2 regions of the Anaerobutyricum hallii genome follow, and region 1 is predicted to be linked to the other one. Evidence: predicted binding sites of a transcription regulator. Region 1 holds the regulator's gene; the other holds the start of a gene.

The links. The regulator Rex, encoded in region 1, represses fermentation and respiration genes when NADH is low (regulators of the CRP and FNR family bind a similar motif). The targets are predictions, from matches to a motif close to ATTGTTAANTANTTAACAAT.
Region 2: the regulator Rex is predicted to act here: its motif matches at 5,467-5,486, upstream of pflB (formate C-acetyltransferase).

Annotation. Positions count from the first base shown of each region.
Region 1 is NZ_LT907978.1:919,920-928,742, forward strand. Features, by position in the region: gene EHLA_RS04245 (DUF512 domain-containing protein) at 1-701, shown strand, start outside; gene der (ribosome biogenesis GTPase Der) at 694-2,019, shown strand; gene plsY (glycerol-3-phosphate 1-O-acyltransferase PlsY) at 2,020-2,652, shown strand; gene EHLA_RS04260 (2-isopropylmalate synthase) at 3,087-4,481, shown strand; gene abc-f (ribosomal protection-like ABC-F family protein) at 4,617-6,545, opposite strand; gene EHLA_RS04270 (redox-sensing transcriptional repressor Rex) at 6,732-7,394, shown strand; gene EHLA_RS04275 (NAD(P)H-hydrate dehydratase) at 7,587-8,823, shown strand, end outside.
Region 2 is NZ_LT907978.1:3,113,326-3,122,148, reverse strand. Features, by position in the region: gene EHLA_RS14135 (peptide chain release factor 3) at 1-1,165, shown strand, start outside; gene pflA (pyruvate formate-lyase-activating protein) at 1,877-2,623, opposite strand; gene pflB (formate C-acetyltransferase) at 2,963-5,215, opposite strand; ZMP/ZTP riboswitch at 5,818-5,903, opposite strand; gene EHLA_RS14115 (threonine/serine exporter family protein) at 6,696-7,130, opposite strand; gene EHLA_RS14110 (threonine/serine exporter family protein) at 7,127-7,888, opposite strand; gene EHLA_RS14105 (hypothetical protein) at 8,104-8,823, opposite strand, start outside.

The DNA.
Region 1 (8,823 bases):
TTCTTCCGTACATGGAAAGTTTATCTGTCGTTCCGGTTGGTCTTACAAAGTACAGAGAAGGTCTTGCTCCGCTTGAGCTTTTTGAAAAAGAAGATGCAGGTAAAGTACTGAAGCAGATTCATAAATGGCAGGATTATTTTCGTGAAAATTATGGAACAACCTTTGTTCATGCAAGCGATGAATGGTTTATTCTCGCAGAACAGGAATTCCCAGATGAGGCGTATTATGAAGGCTATGGACAGCTTGAAAATGGTGTCGGTATGATGCGGCTTTTGCTAGAGGAAGTAAAAGAACACCTTGCGGAGCTTACCGGTGATGATCGGGAAAAACATGTAGCAATCGCGACAGCGAAACTTGCTTATCCAACGATTAAGAAGCTTGCAGCGGATGTGGAAACGAAATTCCCTGGTATTAAGATAGATGTGTACTGCATTACTAATAAATTTTTTGGTGAACATATTACAGTTTCAGGTCTTTTGACCGGACAGGATATTATTGCACAGTTAAAAGGAAAGGCGCTTGGAGAGGAGCTCCTCCTTCCATGCAATGTGTTAAAAGCTGATGAGGATATTTTCCTTGATGACATTTCATTAAAGGAACTTTCCGATTCTTTACAAGTTCCCGTAAATATTATACAATCAGAGGGAAGAGACTTTGTTGATAAAATTATTACGATAGAGAATGGAGGAAATTATGAGTAAACCGGTTGTTGCGGTGGTAGGCCGCCCGAATGTAGGGAAATCTACGCTGTTTAATGCGTTAGCAGGAAGCAGGATTTCAATAGTAGAAGACACACCAGGAGTAACAAGGGACCGTATCTATGCGGAGGTCAGCTGGTTAGACTATCAGTTTACCCTGATTGATACCGGAGGAATTGAACCTGAGTCTGATGACATTATCATTTCACGAATGAGGGAACAGGCAGAGACAGCAATTATGACAGCAGATGTTATTTTGTTCCTTGTAGATGTACGTCAGGGACTTGTAGATGCAGATTTTAAAGTGGCAGATATGTTACGCCGTTCGCATCGTCCGGTTCTTCTTGTCGTAAACAAAGTAGATAACTTTGAAAAATATATGCCGGATGTCTATGAATTTTATAATCTTGGTCTTGGTGATCCGATTCCTGTTTCTGCACAGGGCAAACTTGGAATAGGTGATATGTTAGATCATGTAATTGAACAGTTTGAAACACCGGCACGAGAAGAGGAAGAGGAAGATGAACGTCCGAAGATTGCGGTAATCGGTAAACCGAATGCAGGTAAGTCTTCGATTATCAATAAGCTTCTTGGAGAAGAACGAGTGATTGTATCTCCGGTTGCAGGAACGACAAGAGATGCGATTGATACAACGGTAAAGCGTAATGGTCAGGAATATATCTTTATTGATACAGCGGGGCTTCGTAGAAAGAGTAAGATTAAAGAAGAATTAGAGCGTTACAGTATTATTCGTACCGTTACAGCCGTAGAGCGTTGTGATGTTGCCGTTTTGATTATTGATGCAACGGAAGGAATTACGGAGCAGGATGCAAAGATTGCAGGAATTGCCCACGAACGTGGTAAAGGTATGATTATTGCAGTGAACAAGTGGGATCTTGTGGAAAAAGATAATACCACGATGAAGAAGTTCACAGAAAAGATTCGCGAAAAGCTTTCCTATATGCCATATGCGGAACTGATTTTCCTTTCTGCAAAGACAGGACAGAGACTTCCAAAGCTTTTTGATATGATTGATGCCGTAATTGAAAACTGTGCCCTTCGTGTACAGACAGGTGTCTTAAATGAAATTCTTACCGAAGCAATGGCTATGAAGCAGCCACCATCAGATAAAGGTAAGCGTTTACGAATTTACTATATTACTCAGGTTTCTGTAAAGCCGCCGACATTTGTTATGTTCATTAACGAGAAGAAACTGACACATTTTTCATATACCAGATATATTGAGAATCAGATCCGTACGACATTTGGTTTTCGTGGTACTCCGATCCATTTCATCTATCGTGAGAGAAAGGAGAAGTAAATGACTGCTGTATATTATGTGCTTGTAATTGTGGTAGGCTATTTTTGCGGCTGCATTGAAAGTGGTTACCTTGTAGGAAAGTTATGCGGAATGGATATTCGTGACTATGGAAGCGGGAATTCTGGTACAACGAATGTACTTCGTGTACTTGGTAAAACTCGTGCATTACTTACTTTCCTTGGAGATGCATTAAAAAGCTTTGTTCCGGTACTTATTGTAAAGTTTGTATTATGTCCGGCTGTACCAGATTTGAATGCAGAACTGATTCAGCTTGTTACAGGGTTTGCGGCAGTAATGGGACATGATTATCCTGTTTTCTTAAAGTTTAAAGGAGGAAAAGGAATTGCGACAACAGCCGCCGCAATGATGGCTTTTGACTGGAGAATCGGTTTATGCTGTTTTATTATCTTTGTGACAGTCACAGCTGTAACAAGATATGTTTCCTTAGCTTCGATCCTATTATCAGCAGGTATCGTAGTAGAAATTCTTATTTTTCATCCAGGAAGATGGGATTTATTTGCGATGTGTGTCCTTTATGCATTTTTTGCAATTTATCGCCATAGAGCAAATATTGGCAGACTTTTATCTGGAACGGAAAGTAAGATCGGACAGAAAGTAAATGTTAATAAATAATAATTTCCGGTTTTAGATTGGAAAGAATAAAAACGATATATCTCATCTGAAGTTTTGAGATGCGTTCAAGATGCAAGAACATTTTTTACGCAGCATTTACAGAACAGGTGGGATATATCGTTTTTTGTTTTTCTTTTATTTGAAACGTAGACAGGAACTCTTAGATATGACGCTGTGCAATGATAAAGTAAATGAAGGAAAATGAAATGTATTATGCGAAAAAAGATATAAAAAATACTATCTCTTGACAAATTTAACTTTAATGATAGAATAATAACGGGAATAAAATGAAGTTTTTAAAAATGATTTATGCAATTCAGGTTGCTCGACTTGAAAGTCAGGATACTTTTGGAAACTATGCTATACTATATGGGTTTTTATAGACTGTGAATTGCCGTCATATTAATAAAAGAAATGGAGATAGAACTATGGAAATGGATAACCGCTCAGTTCGGCTGAACAAAAAATCAAATTTATTGAAATTAGATGAATATATGTACCCGCTGGTTGATACGGATAAGCCTAATGTATTCCGTAATCTGTTCCCGTATGAGGAAGTGCCGAAAATAGCCTTTAATGACCGAATCGTACCTCATGAAATGCCGGAAGATATCTGGATTACGGATACAACTTTCCGCGATGGACAGCAGTCAAGAACGCCGTATTCAACAGATCAGATCGTGCATATATATGATGCATTCCACCGCTTAGGAGGACCGAAAGGAATTATTCGTCAGTGCGAATTTTTCTTATATAGTAAAAAAGATAGAGATGCGGTATATAAATGTATGGAAAAGGGTTATAAATTTCCTGAAATTACAAGCTGGATTCGTGCAAGTAAGAAAGACTTTGAATTAGTAAAAGAAATTGGTTTAAAAGAAACCGGAATTCTTGTAAGCTGTTCTGATTACCATATTTTCTATAAAATGAAAATGACAAGAAAACAGGCGATGGAACATTATTTAGGCGTTGTAAGAGAATGTCTTGAAACCGGAATCAGTCCAAGATGCCACCTGGAAGATATTACCCGTTCTGATATTTATGGATTTGTTATTCCATTTTGTCTGGAGCTTATGAAATTAAAAGATGAGTATGGTATTCCTGTAAAAATTCGTGCCTGCGATACGATGGGATATGGAGTAAACTTCCCAGGAGCTGTGATTCCACGTTCTGTGCCGGGAATTATTTATGGATTAAAAGAACATGCCGGAGTACCATCAGAATTACTAGAATGGCATGGTCATAATGATTTCTATAAAGCAGTGAATAATTCTACAACAGCATGGCTTTATGGAGCATCTGCTGTAAACAGTGCATTATTTGGAATCGGTGAACGTACAGGAAACACCCCGCTTGAGGCAATGGTATTTGAATATGCCCAGCTTCGTGGAACATTAGACGGAATGGATACTACAGTTATTACAGAACTGGCAGAGTATTATGAGAAAGAGATTGGATATCACATTCCAGAAAGAACACCGTTTGTAGGAAAGAACTTTAATGTGACAAGAGCCGGAATCCATGCAGATGGTCTTCTTAAAAATGAAGAAATCTATAACATATTTGATACAGATAAATTGTTAAACCGTCCGGTGCTTGTAGCGGTATCAAATACAAGCGGACTTGCTGGAATTGCCCATTGGATAAATACTTACTATCGCTTAAAGGGAGATAAGGCAGTAGACAAGAAGAGTCCACTGGTAGCCGAGGTAAAGAAGTGGGTTGATCAGGAATATGAAACAGGTCGAGTAACTGCAATTACAGATGGCGAATTAGAAAAAGTAATTAAAGAAAGCAGCAAAAAATTAAATGTTAACCTAATCCCATAAATCAGTTAAAAACAGAACTTAATACGAAGGATTTAAAGTAGACAGAAAAAATAAAAAAACGATATATTCCAGATGCAATTACAGGGCGGAGGAATATATCGTTTTTCTGTCTATATCGAATCTACAAATTAAAAATTATTCTGATAATTCTTCCCATTTGTCATAGAGTTCTAGTAAGGTAGATTCATTTTCTTCAAATTTAGTATTGAGTTCCATAAGTTTTGATACATTGGTAGCATTTTCAGGTAATGCCATTTCATTTTTTAACTGATCATTTTCTGCTTCTAAGCGACTGATTTCTTTTTCTGTCTTCTTTAAATCGTTGGCACGCTTACGCTGTTTTGCGGCCTCTTCACGCGAACGTTTCCAGTCCTCCTTGGCTTTTTCTGGAGAAGGGGCAGGAGATTTATCAGCGGAGGCAGCAAGTGTGATGTTATCGCTGTCAGCAGATACGTTTCCAGCTTCTTTTTGTTCTAAGTAATAGTTGTAGTTGCCTTTATAGTTTACGATGCCTTCTGGGGATAAGTCCAGGATTCTTGTGGCTGTTTGATTAATGAAGTAACGGTCATGGGAAACGTAAAATACAGTTCCCTCATAGTTGTTAATCGCTTCTTCTAAAATTTCTCTGGACTGGATGTCTAAATGGTTGGTCGGCTCATCAAGAATGATGAAGTTCGCATTGGAAAGCATGAGTTTAGCGAGAGAAACTCGTCCTTTTTCGCCACCACTCAAAGTGCCGATGACCTGAAATACATCTTCGCCGGTAAAAAGAAAGGCAGCAAGAACATTTCGGATGCGGGTATTAGTCAGCTTTGGATAGGCATCAGAAATTTCATCAAAAATTGTTTTGGAATCGTCTAATACATGTTGTTCCTGATCATAATAACCGATGGACACCTTAGAGCCGTAGCGGATTTTTCCAGAGTCAGCACGAAGCTGGCGGTTAATGATTTTTAAAAGAGTGGTTTTTCCGGTACCGTTGGCACCGAGGAGTCCAACAACTTCCCCACGTTTAATCTGAACATTTAAATTACGGAATAAAGCCTTATCACCAAAAGATTTGGAAAGTCCTTCAATAGTAAGAACATCGTTTCCACTAAGTACTTCCGGTTCTAAAGTGATACGCATCTTACTGTTTAAAGTCACAGGTTTATCGACAAGTTCAATCTTACTAAGCATTTTCTCCCGGCTTTCGGCACGTTTGATGGACTTTTCACGATTGAAAGAGCGAAGCTTTGTGATTACCTCCTCCTGATGGTGGATTTCTTGTTGCTGATTCATATAAAGTTTCATCTGGGCATCACGCTGTGCTTTTTTCTTTTCGGCGTAAGCACTGTAGTTGCCGTTAAATACCTGACTGTTTCCACGCTCGATCTCGATTACTTTATCAACAACTTTATCAAGAAAATAGCGGTCATGGGAAACAATAAGCACCGCACCCCGGTAGTTAGAAAGGAAAGTTTCTAACCAGCGAATGGATTCCATATCAAGGTGGTTAGTCGGCTCATCAAGTAAAATGAGATCCGGGTGCATCAGAAGAATACGGCTGAGTGCTACGCGGGTCTTCTGTCCTCCGGAAAGTGTATGGATTGGTGTGTCAAACTGGCTTTCATCAAAACCAAGACCTTTTAATACACCGATAATTTCGCTTTTCCAGGCATAACCATTTGCCTTCTCAAAGCGGTCAGTGAAACGGGAATAACTTTCCATTGCGCTTTCTAGTGCTTCACCGGACAAAGTGCTGATATCTTTTTCTAACTGACGTATTTTCTTTTCTAGTTCGATGATATCTTTTTTGGCATCAAGCATTTCTTCATAAATGCTGCGATGAGAACTTACGTCAATGATCTGAGATAAGTAGCCATAAGTAGATCCTTTCTGAAAGATAACCTCCCCATGATCTGCCTCATATTCTCCGGTGATAATTTTGAAAAGAGTGGTTTTACCGGCGCCGTTGATACCGATTACAGCAGCCTTTTCCCCTTCATTAATTAAAAAATTAACATTATTTAATACGGATTTGCCTCCGAATGCTTTTTCGATTTTCTGACAGGCTAAAATCATAATAACCTCCAAATGATTATATTATTATATAGTAGAAATATTTCTGATGTATTTTATCATGAAAGAAAAAATAAGTAAATAAGTGTTGGAATTTTTAACAATCCTATTTGACATTAAAACTATTTTTGTATATAATTGATTAAGTAGAGCTTGAGAATGGGAATTTTTTATCAAAGGGAGGATCTTATGCCAGGCAATAAAGCAGTTGTAAAAACAGGGAATGAAAAGTCAATTTCTCCGGCAGTGATAAAAAGATTACCCCGGTACTATCGGTATCTTGGAGATTTACTGAAGAATGATGTTGTTCGTATTTCTTCAAAGGAACTGAGTCAGAGAATGAACGTCACTGCTTCTCAGATTCGTCAGGATTTAAATAATTTTGGTGGGTTTGGTCAGCAGGGATATGGTTATAATGTAGAGTATCTTTATAATGAGATGGGTAAGATTCTGGGTCTGGATAGAACAAATAACATCATTATCGTAGGTGCGGGTAATCTTGGTCAGGCGTTGGCGAATAACCAGGATTTTGACAGTAATGGATTTAAAATTATCGGACTTTTCGATGTGAATCCAAGATTAATTGGTATGACAGTGCGGGGTGTGGAAGTATATGATATCGACATGCTGGAAACATTTTTAAAAGAGCATGAGGTAATGATTGCTGCATTAACGTTACCGAAGTCAAAAGCGGTAAAGGTTGCAGAACAGTTAGTTGATTTAGGAATTAAGGCATTATGGAACTTTGCACCGGTAGATTTACATTTTTCAGAAGATATTCTGGTTGAGAATGTACATCTTGCAGAGAGTATTATGACATTGTCTTATAGAATTCACAGTCAGAATCAATAGAATAGTTACTGTAAAGTATATATTGTAAAAGAAAGTAAGAGATGAGAAGCTGTGTGATAGAAAGCATTGTTTTTCATCTCTTTTTGCTGACTGCTCAATCGCAAATTACGTATGTATGCTGGAATCTTCTTACAAGAGTAAGTGCAGTAAAGACTCCGGGGTACATCTTTTAAGAAACAGGAGGTTTAAAAGATGCGTTACGTTGCTTCAAGAGAGGAAATGCAGCAGATTGATGCGTATAGTATAAATACGATGGGGATTCCTGGTATTGTTTTAATGGAAAAGGCGGCGCTTGCTTTAGAAGAAGTCTTTTTAGAGAGAGTACCAATAAAGAGTAGTGTACTTATTGTTACAGAAAAGGGCAATAACGGTGGAGATGGTCTGGCACTTGGGCGTCTTTTATTAGAAGATGGATACAATGTTGATTTTTATGAAATCGGAGCAATTCCACATGATTCAGATTCCCATCAGATTCAGAAGAAAGTTTTAGAGCAGATGGAAGCGCAGTTTTTGATGGAGTTTCCAGAAGAAGAATATGATGTGATCGTCGATGCGGTTTTCGGTGTTGGATTAAAAAGAGAAGTAGCGGGACAGCACAGACAAGTAATCGAGAGAATGAATCAGAAGAAAGCGTTAAAAGTAGCGGTTGATGTGCCATCGGGTGTAGATGCTTCGACAGGACAGATTCTTGGCATAGCTTTTTGCGCAGATTTGACGGTTACGTTTGGACTGTTAAAAGCTGGGCTGCTCCTGTATCCGGGAGCGGATATCAGTGGAGAAGTTATTGTAAAAGAAATTGGATTCCCAAACAAAGCGGTAGAAAAAATTGCTCCGAAGATGATTTCTTTTGTAAAAGAGGATCTTTCTCTGTTGCCAGAACGAAAAGCCTGGACGAATAAGGGGAATTATGGGAAGGTATTATTAATCGCAGGGGCAAAAAATATGGCTGGAGCAGCTGTTTTGAGCGGAACGGCAGCTTATAAAAGCGGAAGTGGACTGGTACGGGTTTTTTCTTGCGAGGAAAACAGGGTAATTTTACAAGAAAAGCTTCCGGAAGCGATTCTTACAACATATGATTCAGAAGAAAAGGCGGAAGAGATTTTGCCGGAAGCGATTTCCTGGGCATCAGTTATCGGCATTGGTCCAGGAATCGGACAGAGTATATTTGCCAGACGATTATTAAAGCAGGTTCTCGCATTGGGTAAAGTTCCGCTTGTAATTGATGCGGATGGATTAAATAATCTGGCTGTTTTATTGAAAAATGATAGAGAGATAAAACAATTATTCTATGAATATAAGAGTGGAATCATATTAACGCCACATCTAAAAGAAATGTCCAGGCTGCTTGAAGAAGAAATAGCGGAGATTCAGAGTAATCTGCCAAAAGCAGCGATGAAGATGGCAGATCAAAATCATATAATCGTCCTAA
Region 2 (8,823 bases), 2.2 Mb from region 1:
TCGTGAGGCAAGAGATATTTTTGACCTCTTAGATGAAATCGAAAAAGAACTTGGAATCCCAACTTGTCCGGTAAACTGGCCAATCGGTTCCGGTAAACAGTTCGCAGGCGTTTACGACAGAAAAAGCCAGAAAATCGATTTATTTGAAGACACAATGAAGGGTACAAAGATGGGAACGATGAAAGAAATCGCCCTCGATGACCCGGAAATCAGTAACTATGTTACAGACGAAGCAAGAGAAGTATTAGAGGAAGAAATTGAGCTTTTAGATGGGGCCAGTGCAGAATTTGATCAGGAATTAGTTGATGCCGGAGAACTCTCTCCAGTATTCTTTGGTTCTGCCCTCATGAACTTTGGCGTAGAGAATTTCTTAAATTACTTCCTGAAAATGACTTCCTCCCCACTGCCAAGAACTTCTGATCAGGGAACAATCGACCCAATTGAGGAAAAAGATTTTTCTGCATTTGTATTTAAGATTCAGGCAAATATGAATAAAGCTCACCGTGACCGAATCGCTTTTATGAGAATCTGTTCCGGAGAATTCGAAGCAGGAATGGATGCTTTCCATGTACAGGGAGACAAAAAGGTACGTCTTTCCCAGCCGCAGCAGATGATGGCAAGTGAGAGAAAGATGATTGATAAAGCCTATGCCGGAGACATTATCGGAATCTTTGACCCAGGCATTTTCTCTATCGGAGATACCATCACAACTTCACCGAAGAAGTTTGCCTATGAAGGAATCCCAACCTTTGCACCGGAACATTTTGCAAGAGTGCGCCAGGTAAACACAATGAAGCGTAAACAGTTCATTAAGGGAATCAATGAAATTGCACAGGAAGGTGCCATCCAGATTTTCCAGGAATTTAATACTGGAATGGAAGAAGTTATCGTAGGTGTAGTAGGAACACTGCAGTTTGATGTATTAAATTATCGTCTGCAGCATGAATACAATGTAGAAATCCGCCTTGAAAAACTTCCATATGAATATATCCGCTGGATTGAAAACACAGAGATTGACCTTGAAAACCTTCGCGGAACATCGGATATGAAGAAGATTAAGGACTTAAAGGGACGCCCACTGTTACTGTTTATTAATAGCTGGAGTGTGGGAATGACCTTAGAAAGAAACGAAGGACTAGTACTCTCTGAATTCGGAAAAGCATAAAATAACTATTTGATTCATTAAGAAGAAAACAAACGAAAAAAGAAATACTGCCATATCCCATCTGCTCTGTAGTCGCTGTGTTTAAGATGCTTATTTGCATCTTAGACACGCTCCGAAGCCGCATCTGGGATATGGAAGTATTTCTTTTTTCTGTGTTTTGGCTCCAGAAGGAATGAATGCAATAGTCTTTGGAGAGAGATGGGGAAGGGGACAGAAGGTTGTGGCTTATTCTGATGCTGGCATGCTGATAAGATGATATCGCCGGCTATCATTGTATACGATAAATTCACTACTATATTGTGGCAATATATCATCTTTTTCTTCTGGATGATATACCTTTCGAGCAAGTAGTAGACTTCTGACCTCTCCTCCTTATCCCCAAAAAACTATTGTATTCATTCCTTCTGGAGCCAACAAACAGAAAATAAAAAGAATAAACCATTGCAAATGTAATGTGAGAACAGGTAAATAAAATTCCATGACAAAGATGTCTTCCGAACAAGCAGTAGACTTATGACCTCTCCCCCTTAATTTCTCCCAAAAACTATTGAATTCATTCACGTGGAGCCAACAAACAGAAAATAAAAATAATAGACCATTGCAAATATAATGTGAGAGCAAGTAAAAATGCCGAAAAGGCATTTTCTACGCAGTGATATCTTTATATTTGCAATGGTCTATTATTTTTATTTTCGTCTATTCCCTAATGAATTAAATAGCAAGAATTTTCTTTGCGTTCTCCACTCGTTCTTTTGTTGGTGGTTCAATTCCTTCTAAAGGATAATCTAGTCCAAGTTCTTTCCATTTATAAATACCCATCGTATGATAAGGTAGGATTTCCACCTTTTCTACGTTATTAAGAGAGTGAATGAAATCGGCTAATCTCGTTAAATATTCATCTTTGTCGCTTCGTTCTGGTACAAGGACATGGCGAATCCAAATCGTTTTTTTAATATCGGAAAGATAGCGAATCATATCAAGAATATTTTCGTTACTGCGGCCAGTTAAAACTTTGTGGCATTCGGTATTGATGTGTTTGATATCTACTAGTAACAAGTCAGTGTATTTCATCAGTTCCTGAAATTTAGAAAAGAAAGGTTCCTCTCTTGTAAATGGTCCTCCGGCTGTATCAATAACGGTGTGGATTCCTTTTTCTTTTGCCTTTTTAAAAAATTCTAACAAAAAATCAATCTGTAATAAAGGTTCACCGCCACTTACAGTAATACCACCACCATTTTTCCAGTAAGGACGATAACGGAGAGCCTGATTTAACAGTTCATCTGCACTTTTCCAGACAGCTCCGGTTTCCTCTGTCATCTTCCATGTATCTGGATTGTGGCAGAATTGGCAACGCAAAGGACAACCCTGTAAAAAAATAATAAAACGAACTCCCGGCCCATCGACAGAACCAAAACTCTCCGTAGAATGAACAAGAGCCATCGCATTTTTATCACTCATAAATAACACCTCATAATATTTTCATTATAATTTCTATTTCTATTACAGTGTAAAAATAAATTATCAAGGAGAAAGCAGGTAGCAGCACATGGACAGGTGCATATCAAATATTAAAATATCCTAATGAAGAAAAAAGAGAATACTTTTATCATTCCGTACTATGGAATTTTGACCGTAGCTGCTTCGAACTACTTTCTTCGAAGCGGCTGTTTTATCGGGCAAAATGGAATGTTCAGTACGGTGCATAAAAGTCTCTCTTTTTTCTTCATCAGGATAGGAGCTAACTAGGCTATGCACCTTTCAAGCACAACATCCTGCTTTCGGTATAAATTATTTTTACTACATTCTATCGTGGCATGTTCTGGAAATGACATCTAACTGCTGTTCTTTTGTCAGTGAGATGAATTTAACAGCATAGCCGGAAACACGAATTGTGAAGTTTGCGTATTCTTCTTTTTCCGGATGTTCCATGGCATCAATCAGTTTCTCAACACCAAATACGTTTACATTTAAGTGGTGGGCTCCCTGTGAGAAGTAGCCATCCATAACATTTACTAAGTTACCAATACGTTCTTCTTCGGAATGTCCAAGTGCATCGGGGTTGATTGTCTGTGTATTGGAAATACCATCTAATGCCCATTCGTAAGGAAGTTTTGCTACAGAGTTTAAGGAGGCTAAGAGACCGTTTTGTTCTGCACCATAACTTGGGTTTGCGCCTGGAGCAAGTGGTTCTCCGGCTTTTCTTCCATCTGGAAGGGAACCGGTTGCTTTACCATATACTACGTTAGAAGTAATGGTAAGGATGGATGTTGTAGGTTCAGAATCGCGATAAGTATGGAATTTCTCCAGTTTCTTCATGAATGTCTGAAGTAACCATACAGCGATATCATCTGCGCGGTCATCATCATTTCCGTATTTAGGGAAATCGCCAGTTGTCTCATAATCAACAACAAGACCTTCTTCATTGCGGACCGTTTTTACTTTGGCATATTTGATCGCACTTAAGGAGTCTACTACATGTGAGAATCCTGCAATACCGGTAGCAAAAGTACGACGTACATTTGTATCGATTAAGGCCATTAGTGCATATTCATAGTAATATTTGTCATGCATGTACTGGATGAGATTCAATGTATTTACATACAAACCTGCTAACCAGTCCATCATGATATCGTATTTATGCATTACTTCATCATAAACAAGATATTCGGAAGTAATTGGTTTATATTCCGGTCCAACCTGCTGGCCGGTCTTTTCATCCACACCACCATTGATTGCGTAAAGAAGACATTTGGCAAGGTTAGCGCGGGCGCCGAAGAACTGCATTTCCTTACCAGTCTGTGTAGCAGAAACACAGCAGCAGATGGAGTAATCATCGCCCCATACCGGACGCATTACATCATCATTTTCATACTGGATAGAACTTGTTGTAATAGAAATATGAGCGGCATAATTTCTGAATGCTTTTGGAAGACGCTCAGAGTAAAGTACAGTGAGGTTTGGTTCTGGAGCAGGTCCCATATTTTCTAATGTATGAAGGAAACGGTAGTCTGTCTTTGTAACCATAGAACGACCATCCTGACCAAGACCACCGACTTCAAGTGTAGCCCATACAGGATCGCCAGAGAAGAGCTGATTGTAGGATGGGATACGTCCAAACTTAACCATACGGAACTTCATAGTCATATGGTCAATTAATTCCTGTGCTTCTTTCTCTGTAAGGATGCCCTTATCCATATCACGTTTGATATAAATATCAAGGAAAGTAGCGATACGTCCGATACTCATAGCAGCACCGTTCTGTGTTTTAATTGCTGCAAGATAACCAAAGTATGTCCACTGAACAGCTTCTTTTGCATTAGAAGCAGGCTCAGAAATATCATAACCATAGCTTTCTGCCATAACTTTCATATCTTTTAATGCTTTAATCTGCATGGAGATTTCTTCTCTTAAGCGGATTACATCATCTGTCATCGTTCCATCGCCACAGTTTGCGAAATCTTTTTGCTTGTCTTCAACTAATAAATCAATACCATAAAGAGCAACACGACGGTAATCGCCAACGATACGTCCACGTCCGTACGTATCTGGAAGACCGGTAATGATTTTGTTGTGACGAGCTTTCTTCATCTCAGGTGTATAAGAATCAAATACTGCCTGATTATGTGTTTTATGATAATCTGTAAAAATTTTATGCAGTTCTGGATTTGGTGTGTAACCATAAGTTGTACAGGCTTCTTCCGCAGTACGGATACCACCAAATGGCATAAAGGCACGTTTTAAAGGTTTATCTGTCTGAAGACCTACGATCTGTTCTTTTTCTTTTAAAGCTTCAGAAATATAGCCTGGTTTGTGTGAAGTAAGGCTTGATACAATCTCGGTATCCATATCAAGAACGCCACCTTTGTCACGCTCAGCCTTCTGCAATTTCTGCAGTTCGTCCCACAGCGTATTTGTAGCTTCTGTAGGTCCCTCCAGGAAAGAAGCATCTCCATCATATGGAGTGTAGTTATCCTGGATAAACTCTCTTAAATTAACTTCTTCTCTCCAGATACGTCCGTTAAATCCCTGCCATTGTTCTTTTTGTAACATCTTAGTTGACCTCCCTGTTTGTAAAAAATTCTTAAGTCAAGGCTTTGAAATATGTTTGCTAAAAAATCAAAAAAGTGTCAGATGATTTCTTAAATAATTAGTCTAAACTTATTCAAGTTATAATCATCTAACAACATTATTAGCATGATTTTTGATAATCGTCAAACAAATTTTTGATATTATGTGTTCTTTTTTCTGAACATATACACTAAAAATGTTCTTAGAGCCCTTAAAATCAAGGGATTTAAGCTGTTGATAAAAAAATATCAAATCGTACAAATATACGGATATTGATACAATATCAACAAGAAAATATCAAAAATTTCACCTGGCTTAATTATGATTTAAAGTTATTTCTTCTCGGGGATATCGGATAGAATATTCATCCTGTCAGAGTAAATTCAAGTCGAGCCGCCGCGAGACTTGGCGCGTGATTCTGGTCAGCGTAAGCTGACATATTCTTTACAGAATCACTGCGCATCCTCGCGGAGCGTTTATCTCAGTCGGAGATTGGACTCCCACTGAGACAAATTTGCTGTCACTCACCACCTAAAAGAGGTGGGAGTCTTCTCGACTGAGATAAAAAAAGCCGATATCCAGACAAGAATTGCCCAGACGGTCGGCTAAATAAGAATCTCATACTTCATGTGGTTCATTCCACTTACTTCCGTCAGTCGTATAAGTAACCTAACTATAACCAAAAGCCAATCAAATGTCAAGGGGTAACTATTTAATTCATTTGGGGAAAACAGACGAAAATAAAAAGAATAGACGATAACAAATGTAAAGATATCGCTGCGTAGAAAATGCCTGTTCGGCATTTTTACTTGCTCTCACATTACATTTGTTATCGTCTATTCTTTTTATTTTCTGTGTTTTGGCTCCAGAAGGAATGAATGGAATAGTCTTTGGAGGAGAGAAAGAGGGGGAGAAATCAGAAGTTTACTGCTTGCTCGGAAGGTATCTCTGTCAGGGAATTTTATTAATCTGTTTCCACATTACATTTGTTATAGTCTATTATTTTTTATTTTCTGTGTTTTGGCTCCAGAAGGAATGAATGCAATAGTCTTTGGAGGAGAGAAAGAGGGGGAGAAATCAGAAGTCTACTGCTTGCTCGGAAGGATATATAGTCAGAAGTCTATTTTCTCTCTTTAATGAGTAGTAAAAATGAAAGAGATTGTCATTTTCCAGAATATTAAAGAAATCGCCTTTATATTTATAGTACACAATGATAGTTGGTGATATCATTGTATCATCATTGACAATATCAGAATAAGCCACAACCTTCTGTCCCCTTCCCCATTTCTTTCCCAAAGACTATTGCATTCATTCCTTCTGGAGCCAAAACACAGAAAAAAGAAATAATGCCATATCCCAGATGCGGCTTCGGAGCACGTTTAAGATGCGGATGAGCATCTTAAACACAGCGACTACAGAGCAGATGGGATATGGCATTATTTCTTTTTTCGTTTGTTTTCCCCTAATGAATTAAAGAGTAAACCCTTCTTGCCATATCGTGGAATATCCATATGAGACTCATTCCGATGGCAAGTCCTAATGCACATTGGACGGTTTTAGAACCATATATTGCGGCATACTGCCATTGCCTTTGAACAGCATAGCTCATCGTGTAGTAGAGAGAACCGCCGGGAATCAAAACAACAACAGAGATGATAAGAAAAAGTGTGGTGGGAGCTTTTCTTATTTTTGCAATGACTTCGGAGTAAATCGCAGCAAAGGCGCTTGCAAATAGTGAGGAAATAAAAATATCGAACCCCCAGGTATTAGCAATAACATAAATAACCCAAGTCAGTACGCCACCTAAAGCTGCAGGAAAAATGTGTCTAAACTGCAAATGAAACAGGAATCCGAATCCGGCAGCTCCGATAAAAGCCGCAAAGAACTGAAGTATCATAATACACCTCCCACAAACCAGATAGCGCACATGAATCCACAGGCAAGAGCGCCAGCCCATAGAAGAGATTCTACGAGTCGCATTATACCGGAAATCGTATCTCCGATTAAAATATCCCGTATAGAATTGGTCATAAGAATACCGGGAATCAACAGCATAATATCTCCGATCATAACTTTATCTACATGAATTACCGGAAAAAAGAAGGCAGTAATACAAATGCCGGTACCGATAAAGAGGGAACAGAAAAATTGAAGAATAAAGGTATTACTGCATATAGAATTTAAATGCCTTTGTAAAAAACAAAGGAGAAAAGCAAAGATAACAGCAATAGCCCCATCTAAGATCGTTCCACCGAAAAAGACAGAGAACCCGCCGGCACCAAGCATACTTCCCAGATAAATAGTATAAGGTGCAGGTTTTATTTTTGAAATTTTGTTTATTTCATCTTTCAAATCTGTTAAAGAAAGGGGGGCGGCACAGCATTGTCTGCTTAATGCATTTGCCTGTTCTAATTTAAAAAAATCTGTGCCGGCAGGGGTGGTAATCCTGCGAGTTTGTGTATATTCTTCTCCCTCAGGAAATACCATTGTAACAACAATACTTGATGTAATTGCAAAAACATTCATCTGACTGGCACCGTAGGCATGTCCCATTCGATTAAGCGTTTCCTCCACACGACTGACTTCGGCGCCATTGGTCAGCATAATTTCAGCCAGATTTAATAATTCATGTAAAATAGCATTCGGTGAGCTCAATGAAATTCTCCTTTCAACAAAATATGATATAGTATATCACAAATTTAAAGTACTATTGGAATCTTTTTAATCAGAGAACTATTTCACCATAAGAAAACAGCAGAGGAAGTCAACAGGAAAAACGGAATTCCTTATATAAATATCAGTTTCTTGAAATTTGATTTTCTGGAAAGTCATATCTTTCTGGAAAATCTTCATTCCCACCAATTGTAGATTTAGTATTTGAAAAGCTTTTCAATTGTTTCTAATGGATTTTCTGTTGGGTCATAAGAAAATTCTTGGCAGAAGTTTTTCTGTTCAGGTGATAATTCAGTGTTACTAAAGTCAAGTGTCAGTAATTGCTCCAGGTCTTTCAAATACATAGATGGATAAAATTTCTTTATAAAATTACCAAATATTTTTGGAAGATATTCCAAATAATAAATAGGCTTTTTGGTGATTGAGAAGTTTCCGGCATGTTTGCTGCTGTTTGTAATCAACATATCGGAAAGGTACATCATATCATTAAGCGAAATTTTATTTTTAATATAACCAAATTTAGAAGAATATTGGTATGGTAACTGGTAGGATAGTTCTACAAGATCCCAGTTATTTGTAATTACAAACCAGTCATCGTCTATATAATCCATGATTTTTTTTAGGTTAAAATTATCAAAAAGGTTTACAGGTTCTGAACCATCTTCGGGTTCGGGTTTTTGTCCAACTAAAAGTATGGATAGTATTTTTTTACCTTTTGCTTGCGGAAAATAGAATTCCAATTGTTTTTTTACAGTAGTTCTTTTCTCTTCTTGAAGAATATCCCAGGAAATAGGTAGAGGAATATCATCTAAAAAGGTAACATTATCTTCCCATTCATAAAAAGAGTGGAAAAGTTTAGCTGTAAATGGAGAGCCGGGCATTACATGTGTACAGCGTATGAATGTCTGTTTCTTTGG